DNA from 4 places in the Scytonema hofmannii PCC 7110 genome. Region 1 is predicted to be linked to each of the others. Evidence: riboswitches for the same ligand, from Rfam matches in the RefSeq annotation. Region 1 holds a riboswitch; each other region holds the start of a gene.
What was found. Region 1 has a riboswitch for cyclic di-AMP ahead of WA1_RS02320 (glycosyltransferase). Riboswitches for the same ligand answer to the same signal wherever they lie in the genome.

Region 1 (3,882 bases):
TTATTATTTTACTTATGGCGTACCCGCTCAACTTTTAGAACGCTATACAGAGTTAACTGGACGCGCAGCTTTACCTCCTCTTTGGGCTTTGGGTTATCACCAATCTAAATGGGGATATCGTACAGAAGAAAAGATCCGAGAAGAAGCCCAAGCATTTCAAGATCGCAATTTACCTTTAAGTGCTATTCATTTAGATATCGATTGTCAAGTTGGTAACAGAGCATTTACTATCGATCCCGATCGCTTTCCTAAATTAGGAAGTTTTACACAAGAACTCAAAGAACTTGGGGTGCAGTTTATTGCAATTCTCAATCCAGGGATTAAGTACAGCCGTCACAGTAATTTATTTCTAGAAGGTCAAATACTGGATGGCTTTTGCAAACTCCCCAATGGTAAACTTGTTGTTGCACCTGTTTGGCCTGGTTGGTGTGTATTCCCAGATTTTACTAACCCTAAGGTTCGTGGATGGTGGAGTCGGCAATATCAGTATCTGCTAGATGTGGGAGTTGCAGGTTTCTGGCATGATATGAATGAACCAGCTGCTTTTATTGCTTGGGGCGATCGCTCACTTCCTAAGGTAACGCAGCATTATATGGAAGGCAGGGGCGGGGATCATCGCGAAGCGCACAATGTCTACGGGTTACTACAGGCAAAAGCAGCATACGACAGTCTGTGTCAATACCATCCCCAACAACGCCCTTTTCTTGTTTCTCGTGCAGGATGGGCTGGTCTTCAACGCTACGCCTGGACTTGGACGGGTGATGTAGAGTGTACCTGGGTTGCCTTGCGTACAACTATAGCAACAGTAGTAGGTTTGGGGCTTTCTGGTATTCCCTACAGTGGACCTGATATCGGTGGTTTTCAGGGTAATCCTAGTGCTGAACTTTACTTGCGATGGTTCCAAATGGCTACCTTTTTCACGTTCTACCGCACCCACTCTTCTAATAATGTGGAACACCGCACACCTTGGACTTATGGGGAACCTTATTTAAGTATTATTCGGCAATTTTTAGAACTTCGTTACCGATTGCTTCCCTATTTCTATACCTTGTCTTGGGAAGCCACACAAAAAGGTTATCCTCCCGTGCGTCCTGTTTTTTGGTCTGCAACAGATGAACCTGCACTCTGGTCTGTGGAAGATGCTTTCTTCTTGGGTGATGCATTACTCGTTTGTCCGATTGTGGAAGAAAGGGCGCGATCGCGACAGGTTATTTTACCCAAAGGTCATTGGTATAATTTTTGGAATGATGCAGTTCTGAAAGGTTCCCAACAAGTCACAATTGAAGCACCCCTAGAGCAAATTCCCCTGTTGGTTTTAGCAGGAAGTATTTTACCAATGGAGGAAAAAAAGCAACTAATTCTTCATATTTACCCGCCTGTAGAAGGAAACAGTGAGACTCTTCTCTACTCTGATGCAGGTGATGGCTATGGAGAATCAAGGCTGGATAAGTTTTGTATGACACGTTCTGAGAACAATCTAGAAATCACTTGGACAGAAGAAGGGAAATATCCTTTCGCCTTTATATCAGTCAGCCTGCATCTACATGGAATCAAACCACAACAAGCTTGGGTTGATGATAAAGAAGTGACTTGCACTGGACAAATACTGGAGTTTGAAGACTCGGAAGGGCTTGCGATCGGAAATCGCTTCCATAAGGTTCGCATTCAGGTTTAGGGTTTGGAAACCAGAGCGTCGGTACAGTATTTCAAAAGGGGGCAAAAAACCCGGTTTCTCTCTCTTAGAAAGCTTGATATCTCGTTTGCTCAACTCGAAGAAACCGGGTTTTTGGGATTAGTGGACTGACGCTCTAGCGGGTTAGGGATTGGGTAATTCTAATTTCTTAACCTTCGATACCTACTCCTTACTCCCTACTCCCTTTTTTGAGTCTCTCCCTAAAGATAGAAAAATTTGAATGTTTGCTACAACAAAACGGATGAGAAAGTAATTCATATAATTTTATTTATAAAAATAATATATACCTATGCTAACTTATGTTAAGCGTTTGCAATTTATTTCTACGAGGGATATATCTTAGATGGTAGTTGTACTTAATGATCGTTTATGTATAACTTGTTGTACCAAGCTAGCCTTGTTAAACAGTTATATTCAGAATTATACAGCTTGCAATAAAACGGTTTGGAGTATAGCAATGCTTGTTGCTAGAGGAAGTCATTCTTAAAAAAGGTTGACTTAGACGGTGGTTACGCGTTAGATTCTTAACATATCTAAATCAGTCTGCCTAATTCACGGTTTGCCTTAGACACAGTGTTCCCTGAGGTAAGCCTGGAGCGGAGGAACCAACCTTGGGGCTAATCTTTTAAAAGGATAAGGAATCAAGTATCGAGGATAAATGAGAACTTGCCTTTCACACTTCATCCGACCTACTGAATCCTTACGAAAGAGGGACATCTCTCAGTCCTAGCCCGTCAGCTAACTTCGTCGGCATTGAGAAGAGACTGAACGAGCAGCATTCTTAACAAGTAATGCCTTGTTCTCGTCGGTATCCTTGGCTGGTATCTGTGCGCTTCGTTGTACCTGCCCTTAGCTTTGGGGAGGAGTCACACTACCTCAACTTAGGTATCTGAGGCAGGATAGATTGCCATGTGGTGAAGTTTAACTATGCTACTGACAAAAAAACATCGCATCGCTTTGATTTCTGTGGATGGAGATCCGGCTGCAGAAATAGGACAAGAAGAGGCTGGCGGACAAAACGTCTATGTCCGTCAGGTAGGTTATGCGTTAGCTCAGGAAGGTTGGCAGGTGGATATGTTCACTCGCCGCAGTAGTTCCGAGCAGGCTGCTATTATACAACATGGAACTAACTGTCGAACAATTCGGTTGACGGCAGGTCCAATGGAGTTTATAGGTCGGGATAGCCTACTGGAGCATCTACCTGAATTTATCGCAGAGTTTCAAGCATTCCAGCAGAAGCAAGGTTTTCAGTATCCTCTTGTTCACACTCACTATTGGTTGTCTTCCTGGGTGGGTATGGAACTGAAAAAGCGCCAACCATTGATTCAAGTGCATACATACCATTCCTTAGGAGCGGTGAAGTACAGCACTGTTTCTGACCTACCAGCAATAGCTAGTATCCGACTGGATGTTGAAAAAAATTGTCTGGAGAACGTAGAGCGAGTTGTTGCTACCAGTCCTCAAGAACAGGAACATATGCGGAAGCTAGTTTCCACTCTTGGACGCATAGAAGTCATTCCTTGCGGTACGGATATTGATAAATTTGGATCGATTCAACGGGCTACAGCACGTCAAGCATTGGGCATTGCTCCTGATGCGAAGGTGGTGCTCTACGTTGGTCGCTTTGATAAACGTAAGGGCATTGAAACACTTGTCAGAGCTTTTGCAAAGTCGAGTTTGCACTCTGTGGCTAACCTACAGTTAATTATTGGGGGTGGTAGCCGTCCCGGTTATAGTGATGGCATCGAGCGCGATCGCATTGCCAGCATTGTATCTGAACTTGGATTAGACAATTGCACAGCCTTTCCAGGTCGGCTTGATGAGACTGTTCTACCCTCTTACTACGCTGCTGCTGATGTGTGTGTAGTCCCCAGTCACTACGAACCTTTCGGTTTAGTGACCATTGAAGCGATGGCTAGCCGAACTCCAGTGGTGGCAAGTGATGTAGGTGGATTGCAATTTACAGTGGTACCTGAGGTGACAGGATTGCTTGCTCCTCCCAAAGATGAAGATGCTTTTGCCCTAGCTATTGACCGCATTCTAACCAATCCAGAATGGCGGGATCGGCTTGGTGAAGCGGGTAGACAGCGTGTAGAAATTGCTTTCAGCTGGCAAAGTGTTGCCTCCAGATTAACTCATCTTTATACTCATCTGTTGCCTGAAGTTGTAACCACACAAGCGAGAACACC
Region 2 (3,882 bases), 1.6 Mb from region 1:
TTTGCCTTGAGCAAAGGTAAAACCCACACCCTCATTACCAGTAATTGCACGAGTATTCCAAGGTTCTGCCACCATGTAGGCTTGCATTGCACCAATTCGGACGTTTGTCACCATCTGTGGTGGGGGAATAATAATGACCCGAAACTCTTTGAACGGATCGACTCCTGCAGCAGCTGATACATAGCGGATAAAGTACTCGTAGATGGCAGAACTTAGAACAACTGCCCAAACCTTACCTTCTGTCGGTTGCTTTTCAAAAAAGGCTCTGAAGTCCCGACCAAACTCTTCCAAAGCTCGATCGCCATATTGTGCTTTGTACTCGTACCATGGGCGCAGTCCAAAATCCCACATGGCTTTGTTCATTGTCATGGCATTTCCATGACGGTGAATTGTCATGGCTGCACACAATGGGGCATGACGAGCACCTTCAGCGCCAATTCTGGCATTGGTTACAGCACCAGAGACAACTGGTGAGGCATCAAGGCGACCAAAGATAATTCCATCACGAGATGTTGCCCAGCTCGCCTCCCGATTGAGTTTAACGTTCAGCCCGTATTTGCGGAAAAAACCTTTTTTCCAAGCAATAGCAAAGGGCGCGCAGTCGTTGACAGGCACATAACCAACAGTGAGATTTGGTTTTTCTAATGTTTTGGAATCGACAACAGGTTGAACGGCAGCAGCTTCTTCTGTTAGCCCTTTAGCGCTGCGGTCTCCAGAAATAGCACATGACGATAACGCCATTCCAGCTGTTGTTGCCCCTATTCCTACCAAAAACTCTCGTCGATGTAAAAGATTTTCGTTATCGGCTTTGTTCATAAAAAATTGTTAATGGTTAGGGGTTAATTGTCCGTGGTTAATGGTTCTACTAACTACTGGGCGCAAGGCATTGCGCCCCTACTAACCCTTAATTAACTTGCTGTTGCTCCCGGACGACGAGTCACTAACTCTTGAATTTTGCCGACTGCAAAATCAAGCAATAGCCCAGTTAAGCCAATGACCAATACGGCTAAGAATACTGAACTCAAGTTGAGACGACTCCACTCATCCCACACAAAAAAGCCGATTCCAATACCACCCGTTAGCATTTCTACAGCAACGATGACTAGCCAAGCAATTCCCAAGCTGATCCGCAAGCCAGTGAAGATATATGGTAGACTTGCCGGCCAAATAATTTTTGTAATTCGCCGCCAACGTGGGATTTCTAAGACTCGTGCCACATCTATATAATCTTTGGGAACGCTTGACACGCCCAGTGCAGTGTTGATGATTGTGGGCCACAAGGAGGTGATGAAAATGACAAAGATGGCTGATGGATCTGCCAAATTAAAGATAGCTAAGGCAATTGGCAGCCAAGCCAAAGGAGATACAGGTTTAAAAATTTGAATGACTGGATTGAGAGAAAGCATTGCCGTCCTAGACATTCCAATCAAAAATCCCAGGGGAATTGCGACCGCAGCACCCAATAAAAAACCCAGCAATACCCGTCGCAAGCTTGCGAGCAACAACCATCCAATTCCTAAATTCCCCGGTCCTCTTTGATAAAACGGGTTCAGAATGTAGTCCAAGTTGGCAACCAACGCTTCAGGCGGGGTAGGCATCAATTCATGATTGGCAAGAGCAATAACCCACCACATTAGAATAATTCCTAAAAACCCCAGTACTGGTAATATAAAGGTTTCTTTCACCAGCAAGGGTTTTGTTTTTTTCCAGGCTGCTTGTCCAGCAACTGCAATAATTGCAGCTATGTTTAATTGCAACACTCTGCTTTACCTCACCAGATTTAAGTGCGGGTACAAAAAACCGAGCAGTACCAGCCAGGAATACTGATGAGATTCAATAAAAATTATTGTCTCTTCAGTCTCCTCTCAGTGCCTACGAAGTTAGCTGACGGGCTAGAGTTGAGAGATACTCTCCCTGAGAAGGATGAGCTATGAAGTGTGAAGGATGAAGTTACTACTGCCCCCTTTTTTATCCTTCATACTTTAGCTTTACCCTTTCTCAGAATACGCCCCTTTGAATGGTTCCTCCGCTCCAACTAATGCAAGCTCGCAATTAGAAGGATTAGGCTGACTTACTCTATTAATTTTAGGATAAATGTAACACTGGTAAACAATACCGTCAAGGTATCGAAAGATAGACGATTTTCATTTTACAATCTATACGTTCTTTATTTTAAGCTCGTTGTCTATCTCAAGTTGTAAATCTTTGAGAAGAATTATGTAATAAGTATAATTTACATATCGCCCGCTCTAGAGAATCATAATATTAAAAGCTATTTTGATTCCTACTAATAATATAGATAAATTTTAGGCTATTTATGAAAAATTTTAAATCCCGTAGGGTGGGCTTTAGCCCTACATCCACATATTTCACCAATAGAATTGCTATAGTTAAATATTGCTCAACTACAAGAAATGAAAGATTTTAGTCAATTACTACAGAGTAAAATTCAAACAATTTTAGAAGAGTGGGTGGAAGCTGTTCGGAAGGACAAAAAAATTTCCATCACGAAAAATCTCTCACGCTCAGCTATCAAAAATCATCTCGCTGATATCCTCAGAGCACTAGCAGATGTACTTGCTAAAAGCCCACAAGATGATGAAATGAAACAGATCGTTCAAGAAAGTTTGCATCATGGGACTCTTAGGGCTGAGCAAGGTTATGATGCAGCAGAAATTGCACGAGAATACCGTATCCTAAGAGATATTATATTTAAAACAATTGAACCAAAATTTTTACAGGCTTCAGTACGGGAAGTGCTCCGAGCTATACGATTAATTAATATGGTTTTAGATGAAGCGATCGCATCCTGTTTTCAAAGCTACACAGAACAGCGATTGACAGAACTACAACAGCTACAAAATCAGTTAAGTTTTAACAATCAAGAACTCACACGCTTGCTCAGGTCAAATCAAGATAATTTATCTTATTTAGCACACGAACTTAAAAGCCCTTTAACTTCAATCATTGGTTACTCGGATTTATTTTTGCGTCAGCAACGAAAGCACTCTGATGAAAAAGAGGAAAAGGATACTGTTACAAATTTAGAACACATAGAGAGAGTTCTACGCAGTGGAAGACAATTACTCCGGATTATTAATGACGCATTAGAAATTTCTCGTTATGATGCAGGGGAGATGAAATTGCACCCTGAATTAATTAATCCACGTGAATCGGTCGAACGCGTTAGTGAAATGTTGGAGTCTTTAGCAGCTAATAAAGAGTTACAAATGCTCGTCGATCTTCATGAAGCACCCGAACAAGTCTTTACAGATCCGTTACGATTACAACAAATATTAATAAATCTTATAAGTAATGCAATTCGCTATACCGATCGCGGAACTATCAAAATAAAGTGTGAAATCCTTAGAGATAATCGATGGGCGATCGCAGTCGCCGATACAGGAGTTGGGATTGAGCCAGAAGACCAAGCCCAAATTTTTGAAGGACCCCCACGTCCGGGAGTGATAGGCATTCGACGCAAGCAGTCAAGCACGCGCTTTGTTTAACAGTGACCAGTGACCAGTTAATCGCGATCAGGTGCGCTGCATCAATAAAACTTAGGTTATTCTAGGCATAGTTAAGTACAGATGAACTATGCCTAAGATTTCTATATAGGAAGCAAGTAACCTTTTAGGTATCCATGCAGATACGTTAAGACGTTGGGAAGAGGAGGGCAAAATTGTTGCAGAGCGTACATCCGGTGGACATCGATTTCACAGCAACTTGGTAAAGTTGTCCATCATACTATTAGGTACTTTCCACTATACTGTCCAGTAGACAATGATAGAAAATCCAGTATACAGAACCCCTTAGTATGGTATACTCTGCACTTGACGAAGTGCATTTTTTGACTAATTAGGCTGAAAAAAGCGATAATTT
Region 3 (3,882 bases), 1.6 Mb from region 1:
ACTCCATTTACAACCGATAGCAAGTCGCGCACTATTGGCGCTACTCGATTTCTAGAAATTGACAATGTACTCAAGTCCTATCCAAACCCCGATGGGGGACAATTTGTCGTTCTGGATAATGTCAATTTGACCATAGGTGAAGATGAATATATTTCTGTAATCGGTCACTCTGGTTGTGGTAAGTCCACTCTTTTGAAGATTGTCGCGGGTTTAGAAAAAGCCACCTCTGGTTCCGTGAGACTTGATGGCAAAGAAATTCGCAAACCTGGTGCTGAACGCATGATGGTGTTTCAACACTATTCCCTGCTACCTTGGTTGACTGTACGAGAAAATATCCGACTAGCGGTGGATGAAGTGCTCAAAGATGCCTCAAGATCTGAAAAAATCAGCATTGTTAACGAACACTTGGCAATGGTAAACTTGAATGCGGCAGCTGACAAATACCCTGATGAAATTTCTGGTGGAATGAAGCAGCGTGTGGGGATCGCAAGAGCCTTAGCTATTCGTCCAAAAATGTTGTTAATGGACGAGCCTTTTGGAGCATTAGATGCATTGACTCGGGGGAAATTACAGCGGCAAGTATTGGATATTTGGGAAAACCATCGTCAGGCAGTGATGATGGTTACACACGACGTGGATGAGGCAATTTATATGTCAGACCGTATTGTTCTCATGACTAATGGACCTGCTGCTAAGATTGGAGAAATCTTAGAAGTTCCTTTTCCTCATCCACGCGATCGCACTGCGATGCGAAACTCTAAAGAGTATTTTGAACTTCGCAATCACGCCCTGAATTTCCTAGATAAGTACTTTACTCAAGACGAGTAATCACCTGAACAGTGACCAGTGACCAGTGATAACTGAATAACTGATAACTGTCAAAGTGGGTAGCCTAATTTAAATTTCAGAAATTTGAAGCGGAGGAACCAATTTTTGGGGCTCATCTTGTAAACAGGATAAAGGATAAATGAGAAACTGCTCTTTCTTACTTCATCCTTGACACGACAAAGCTGAATCCTTCAAGAGAGACACCTTCCAGTCTTAGCCCGTCAGCTAACTCCGTCGGCAATGGAAGGAACCCCCAAACCTTTGGCTGTAATAACAGTTGCGATTGGGGATTCCTGAATTGATTTTAGATTTTGGATTTTAGATTTTAGATTAAGGTGTTTTCTCTTCAATCCAAAATCACAAATCCAAAATCCAAAATTGATTGACCCGCTTCTCCTTAATAAGTAGTTTCGTGCTGAGAGAAGAAAACTGTGAATATTAAGCCATTGTTAGTGCGTCTACAGAACGCTATCGGAAGAGATGATTTGATCGATCAAATGGTGTTGCTTTCAACACAAAAAGCATCTGTCTGTGAAGAAATTCAAGCGTCAAAATCAATCAATTTAATTGTTGGCTATAACAGTTCTCCGAACAGTCATACTGCGCTAGATATTGCTTTGTTAACAGCCCACCAAACACGTTTGGCGACTAAAGCACAGGTGACAGTTCAAGTGGTGTATGTGATGGAAGATCGTTTAATGTGTGGAGGTGCAGAAGTTTTGCCAACAGAGGAGGTGGGAAGCAGTCGCAAATCCGAGCAACAAGTACTACAACATCTTTTAACGGACTCCGCAGAGGAAGAATTGAATACGGGGATTGTAACCCAAACAAGATGGCAAGATAACTCAACACACCTACCACAGGAAGAAAAATCTATAGATAGATTCGCGCAAGCAGAAGGTATTTTAAGACAAGCTAGCTGTCTAGCTGCTGAATGGAAAAGTTCTTTTAAAGCTCATCTTCGGTTTGGTTGCGTTGCAACAGAACTGAAAAGAGTTGTTGTTTCAGAATCAGCTGATATATTGTTCCTTGGCTGTAACTCAATACATCATCCCATCGTACAAAATCTAGGTTCCAAATTCCCTTGTTCAGTACTGGGGATTCCAAGTACAGTTCAGAATAAGTATCTCTAGAGGCGAGAATTTTGTAATTACCATAATTAAGAAAACCGACTTCTTATAGAAGTCGGTTTTCTTAATTAAGAGATGTTGGTTAGTGGTTAGTAGTTAGTAGCTCGTTGTGAGTAGTTATAGTGCAATACAGTTCAGTTAAGCAGTTATTTAGAAACCCGGTATGTATCTCCAAGATACGGAAATTAGAACTCCGGTATCTTTAAGATACCGGGGTTCTGGTATCTCAACTATCCTTAACCGACAAGTATTGATAGTGAACTTTGTTATATTAAAACAAATAAAAAAATTACTAACCTTCTGCTCTCTGCCTTTCAAAATTCCGATAATATGCTTATAATTCTATTATTCTACTACTAACAACTAACAACTAACAACTAACAACTAACCAATAATTAATAATGGAAAACTGGCAAGCATTCATCAGTATTCTCACATTTATAAGTGTTATAATCTTAGTCATGACAGAGTGGGTAAACTTGACAATTGCTGCCTTATTAGGAGCGTTGTTATTAGTTTTTACTAATGTCATGACTTTAGAAGACGCTGTTAGCTATATTGGCAACAGTCACGGAACATTAGGTTTGTTCTTTGGAGTCATGGTGCTAGTCAGAGCATTTGAACCTACGAAGATTTTTGAATACCTTGCAACTCAAATAGTCATCCTTGCAAAAGGTAAAGGCAATCGTCTGTTACTAGGAATTGTAGGAATTACCACTCCTATTTGTGCTGTTTTGCCAAATGCTACTACAGTTATGCTATTAGCACCTTTAATTCCACCAATTGCAGAGGAAGTTGGAGTTAATTTTGTACCGTTGCTTATCCTTATGGTGTTTGTAGCTAATAGTGCAGGGCTACTCACAATAGTTGGAGATCCGGCTACTTTTATTGTCGGTGACGCAATTAATATCAGCTTTACAGATTATCTCTGGCGCTTGAGTTTGGGAGGAGCGATCGCGATTATTATTATAGTAGCAATATTACCATTGCTCTTTCGTAAAATCTGGAAAACCAAGCTAGAAAACCTCGAACAGCTACCACATCCTCAAATAAACCATCCACGAGTTTTAACAATAGGTGGATTCATAGTTGCTTTCGTGTTAGTCTTTTTTGTTGCGGGAGAGTATTTGCCAGTTCCGGTATCACCTGCTGCTGTTGCTTTGTTAGGAGCTGCTCTAGCAATGCTTTTATCTCATCAAAGCAAAATTGACACAGTCAACAACATACTACGAGATGTAGATTGGAGTACTTTAATCTTCTTTATGAGTATTTTTGTACTGATTGGTGGCTTAGAAAAAACTGGCGTTATCAACAGTTTATCTGGATTATTAGCAGCTATTTTAGGGAAAAACATTTTTATTGGTTCTTTATCTCTCGTCTTTTTCATTGGTTTGCTATCTAGCGTTGTTCCCAATATTCCACTCGTTGTAGCAATGGTGCCATTACTCAAACAATACGTTGTTAATGTTGGATTGGCACCAACTGAAGTTTTAGCACAAAATTTTCAGGGGCAATTTCCTCCAGAGGTGCTGCCACTTTTTTACGCTATGATGTTTGGTGCGACTTTGGGAGGCAATGGGACTTTAGTCGGTGCATCAGCCAACATCGTTGCTGCAGGAATTGCCGAACAACACGGGCGTCGCATCTCATTTAAAACTTTTTTACATTACGGTTTGCCAGTGATGCTGTTACAACTTATAGGTTCTGCTTTATATATGCTATTTCGTTTTTTGCTTTAAAAATTTACAGAATGCACATAGTAGGGGAGCATCCCATTTTGGCACTCTTACCATTCTGCCCTCACCCCCAACCCCTCTCCCAGTTTGTTCGAGGGGAGTAAGCCATACTCTTATTCCCCTTCTCCCCACGGGAGAAGGGGTTAGGGGATGAGGGTAAGTAAGGTTTTTGCACATTTGGGATGCTC
Region 4 (3,882 bases), 5.1 Mb from region 1:
CTGGTCACTGCTCACTGATTACTGGTCACTGGTTACTGTTCCTGATGCGGGGAAGTATTTTTCTATGACTTCACCCACAGACAAAAATAATATTCCAGAGAAAATTCCTGCTCCCATAATATTTAATTCTGTACTTCCCAAGAGTTCTAAATGGGAATTAAAACGAGTGACTATTAAAAGAGATATTGACGAACAACTGCTTGCGATTAAAGATAGCTTAACACTGGTTCTAGAAAAAGTATAACGTTTTCCTTGACTCATTAAATAAGCAGCAAAAGGAACAATAACTGCACCTACATAAGCAGCGTAAAAAGCCACAATTAAACTGACAATTTCGCCTCCTCTTAAGGCGACTATTAAACCAAAAAGTGAATTTCCAAAGGTGACAAGTAATTGAGTGCCAAGCGATACTGGCAAAATATGAAAATCAAAAATAATTTTGCTCTGTACTCTTAATATACTGCTACCAATACCGAGTGAGGGAACTAATAAAGATATAATCAACGCAATCCCCAAGGGTTTGTCAGTTCCACCACCAATCCAAGACAGAATATAGGGTAGTGTTTCTTTACCACCTATGTCATCAGGTAAAATTCCGGCTTGATGAGCGGCTGTCACAAGGGTTGAAGGTAATAAAGCAAGCAACAGTAATACAGTACCAGCTAAAAGACATCCTTTATACAGACTTTTTATATCTTTTGCTTGAACGAGATACATTTGGTACTTCATATCTATAAGTACCAATAAAACTGTAGATAGTGTTATACCTATTGTTGTTGGTAAGCTTTCTGTTTGAAGTGAATTTGCAAAATCTATGGGCGATCGCAAATACTCAGGAAATCCATGCAGCACCCACAGCCCGTAAAGCAGAGCTAAAAAATTGACAAATAGTAACCCTCTCAATATCCAACCTGCTTTCTCTACTGGTAATAGGGAGATAATCGCAAACAAAGTTGCTAAAACAATCATTGAGGGTATAGGCGGGATGCCAAAGACTTTGAGGATGGAAGCTGCTGAAATTAACTGAACTGCTTCAATTCCAATCAGAGAAGCCCAAGACATTAGCCCCACAAATATTTTCACTCCACTTCCATAAGCAGAACCGAGGAGAGTCCAAATTTGTTCTGTTTGCGTCCAGTAAAACTTTGCTAATGCTATGAGAGCAATTGTACCCAAGCCAAGAGAGACAGCATAAAGGCTACCAGCCGCACCATGAGTTAGGGATTTCTCTGCTGTTCCTAAAAGAAATCCCAAACCATAATGTGCTGAAACCAATAAAGCCGCCAGGGAGAAAGTATCTAACCTGCGGTGATTCATCATCAGTGACCAGTGACCAGTGATCAGTGAGCAGTACTGATTACTGTTTTAAATTTCTTCTACAATTGTAACTGGCTCGTTGCTCAACTTTAGCAGCTCGTAAAGATCGTAGGCGAATAAATCTTCTTGGCTTGGTTCTTCTGTCTGACTTGTAGCTACAATCGGTTCGCCGTAGCCTTTCGTTCTACCAATAAGTAAAAGTTTTTTACCAGCACACTCACCAATTTCCTTGAATTGGTTCTCTGGCAAAAAGGTAACGTGTTCGGTAAAGAATGTGCGATTTTGGATAGGCATTTTATCCTCCTTAATTTTGAACTAGACCTACTTAGCAATAAACGTGGCTCATCGCTAGCTATGCACGGTTTTTTAAGATGTGCTGTTACTTGATACATAGGAGGATCTAGGGACACGGCTTAATACAAGCTGCTACCATTGATACTCCTTCCAATGCCGACGGAGTTAGCTGACGGGCTAAGGCTGGAAGGTGCCTTTCTCTATCCAAAGATTCGCCCCAATACATTGGTTCCTCCGCTTCTAACCCAGTTACTTAGATTCCTCAACCACAGAACTGAATTGAATTAGGCGACTTTTCCCAATCAATACATAAAATAATACTGAAACGCCAAAGCAGTCAATCTCTATTTTACCTTCTCAACGCAATCTTTACTTAAAGGATGTTTGTAAAGTCTTAATTCATACTTGCCTGGTGAAGACAAGGTTGTTGCTATTGTGGAGTTCTCTAAGTGCGCTACGCACTAACTTTGAGCTAATTGTTCTATAAGTTGAAATAGGTTTTTTTCAATTTGCCCAAGAGCTTCTAGAGCAGAAGTTTTATCTATATCGTGAACTAGCCAGTATTCAGTTTTCTCTGCCCATTGAGGAAAGCGCTCATTCATCAGTGGTCCGTGTTCTAACTCATCTAGGGCAATAATTCTAGAAGCTGCTTGAAAATCTTGCTCGCTTGCTAGCTTAGGAAACCGTTCATCATCAGTTACATTTACCAATCGCACGGCTAAAGCCTCAAGCGCATATCGGGAAATCGGTCCCACATTATTTACTCCTCGCTCAATTGCCAAGCCTCGTGAATCAGCCTGCCAATCTAACCCCTGCTTAGTTGCCAACCAATTAAAAAGATGTTCGGCAAAGCGGCTGCGGTAGTAGTTACCTGTACAAAGGAACAAGATTTTCTTCATTGAGAATGACCAAATGATTGTCAGTCAACCGACGAGTGCTTTTTACTAGCAAATGAGATAATTTGCTACATATCTACTGTACGTTCAATCATCACTTTTAAAACATCCTCTTCAGGAATAAGAATGAAATATAAAGTATAAATTTTTACAATTAATCTTTCAGACTTCCTCCTTTATCCTTTCCAATGAATCCGATCCCAAACCAAGATATGCGCTAACGTAGGGGGTGAACCTCTATAAAAGCGTCATCACAGGGCAAATAGTTATTTCGGTCAGGGAGAAAAATGAGGTTGCGGTCTATCTAACGATCAGGAGTTGGCTATGCATGAACTAGTTCAAACTGTTGTAAACAGTGATGAGAAGACGGCTCTGCGTCAGTTGGTCTACGATCTAAGTGCTTCTGGGAAGAAATACTTCCTGAGAAACGAAATTTTGCAAGCTTTTGCGGACTATTGCAACCAATCGCAAAAGCCAGCCTACTTTTTTCACTCTTCTTCTCTAGGCAAACTGATTCACTACACTCATGAAATCATTCTAGAAGAGGAAAGTGCCTGGTTCCTTCTCCGACCTCGGATAGGTGTCCAAGAAGCTTGGAGATTGGGAGCAAATTTGACAAGCTTTGAGCAAATGACGCCGCAAGAACTGCTTGATGTGCGCGATCGCCGTGTGGAGCGCTACCAGCCTCAAATCTTAGAAATAGACTTCCGCCCGTTCCACCACGGTTCTCCCAAAATCGACGATCCCAGAAATATTGGTCAAGGACAGGGGTTTCTCAATCGGTACTTGTGTTCTCAAGTGCTGACAGCCCCTGAGTATTGGTTGGAAGTTCTGTACGATGTTCTGAGACGACGCCAGTATGATGGCATTCCCTTACTGATCAACGGTCGCATTCTCTCAGGAACTCAGCTCGCCCAACAAGTTAGACTAGCTATTAGTTTGTTGAGCGATCGCCAACCGAGCGAACCTTACGAAAAATTCCGCTATGAATTGCAAGACTTGGGCTTTGAACCGGGTTGGGGAAACACAGCATCTCGCGTACTGGAGACCCTAGCACTCCTCAACCGACTGATTGACACTGCTGAACCTGCCATTTTAGAAGCCTTTGTTTCCCGTGTTCCCTCTGTCTTCCGTGTTGTGCTTATTTCCGTACACGGCTGGGTTGGACAGGAAGGAGTGATGGGAAGACCCGAAACAGCAGGTCAAGTCATTTACGTTCTCGAACAAGCCCGCAGTTTAGAAAACAAACTCCGCGAAGAAATCCAACTTGCAGGGTTGGAAGTTCTTGGTATCCAACCGCAAGTTACCATACTTACCCGCCTGATTCCCAACTGTGAAGGAACACAATGTAACTTGCGCCTAGAAAAAGTTCAAG

Region 2: linked by a shared signal. The riboswitch ahead of ntrB (nitrate ABC transporter permease) and the one ahead of WA1_RS02320 (glycosyltransferase) in region 1 are both predicted to bind cyclic di-AMP.
Region 3: linked by a shared signal. The riboswitch ahead of WA1_RS09230 (hypothetical protein) and the one ahead of WA1_RS02320 (glycosyltransferase) in region 1 are both predicted to bind cyclic di-AMP.
Region 4: linked by a shared signal. The riboswitch ahead of WA1_RS23460 (hypothetical protein) and the one ahead of WA1_RS02320 (glycosyltransferase) in region 1 are both predicted to bind cyclic di-AMP.

Annotation. Positions count from the first base shown of each region.
Region 1 covers NZ_KQ976354.1:536,803-540,684, reverse strand. Annotated here, with positions in the region: gene WA1_RS02325 (glycoside hydrolase family 31 protein) at 1-1,675, shown strand, start outside; cyclic di-AMP (ydaO/yuaA leader) riboswitch at 2,261-2,461, shown strand; gene WA1_RS02320 (glycosyltransferase) at 2,621-3,882, shown strand, end outside.
Region 2 covers NZ_KQ976354.1:2,131,231-2,135,112, reverse strand. Annotated here, with positions in the region: gene WA1_RS09220 (ABC transporter substrate-binding protein) at 1-816, opposite strand, end outside; gene ntrB (nitrate ABC transporter permease) at 909-1,760, opposite strand; cyclic di-AMP (ydaO/yuaA leader) riboswitch at 1,855-2,078, opposite strand; gene WA1_RS09210 (sensor histidine kinase) at 2,415-3,509, shown strand; partial or broken gene WA1_RS61615 (MerR family DNA-binding transcriptional regulator) at 3,631-3,780, shown strand.
Region 3 covers NZ_KQ976354.1:2,135,824-2,139,705, forward strand. Annotated here, with positions in the region: gene WA1_RS09225 (ABC transporter ATP-binding protein) at 1-828, shown strand, start outside; cyclic di-AMP (ydaO/yuaA leader) riboswitch at 880-1,083, shown strand; gene WA1_RS09230 (hypothetical protein) at 1,260-1,961, shown strand; gene WA1_RS09235 (ArsB/NhaD family transporter) at 2,360-3,697, shown strand.
Region 4 covers NZ_KQ976354.1:5,641,944-5,645,825, forward strand. Annotated here, with positions in the region: gene WA1_RS23455 (SLC5/6 family protein) at 19-1,320, opposite strand; gene WA1_RS23460 (hypothetical protein) at 1,366-1,611, opposite strand; cyclic di-AMP (ydaO/yuaA leader) riboswitch at 1,751-1,872, opposite strand; gene WA1_RS23465 (arsenate-mycothiol transferase ArsC) at 2,073-2,510, opposite strand; gene WA1_RS23470 (sucrose synthase) at 2,832-3,882, shown strand, end outside.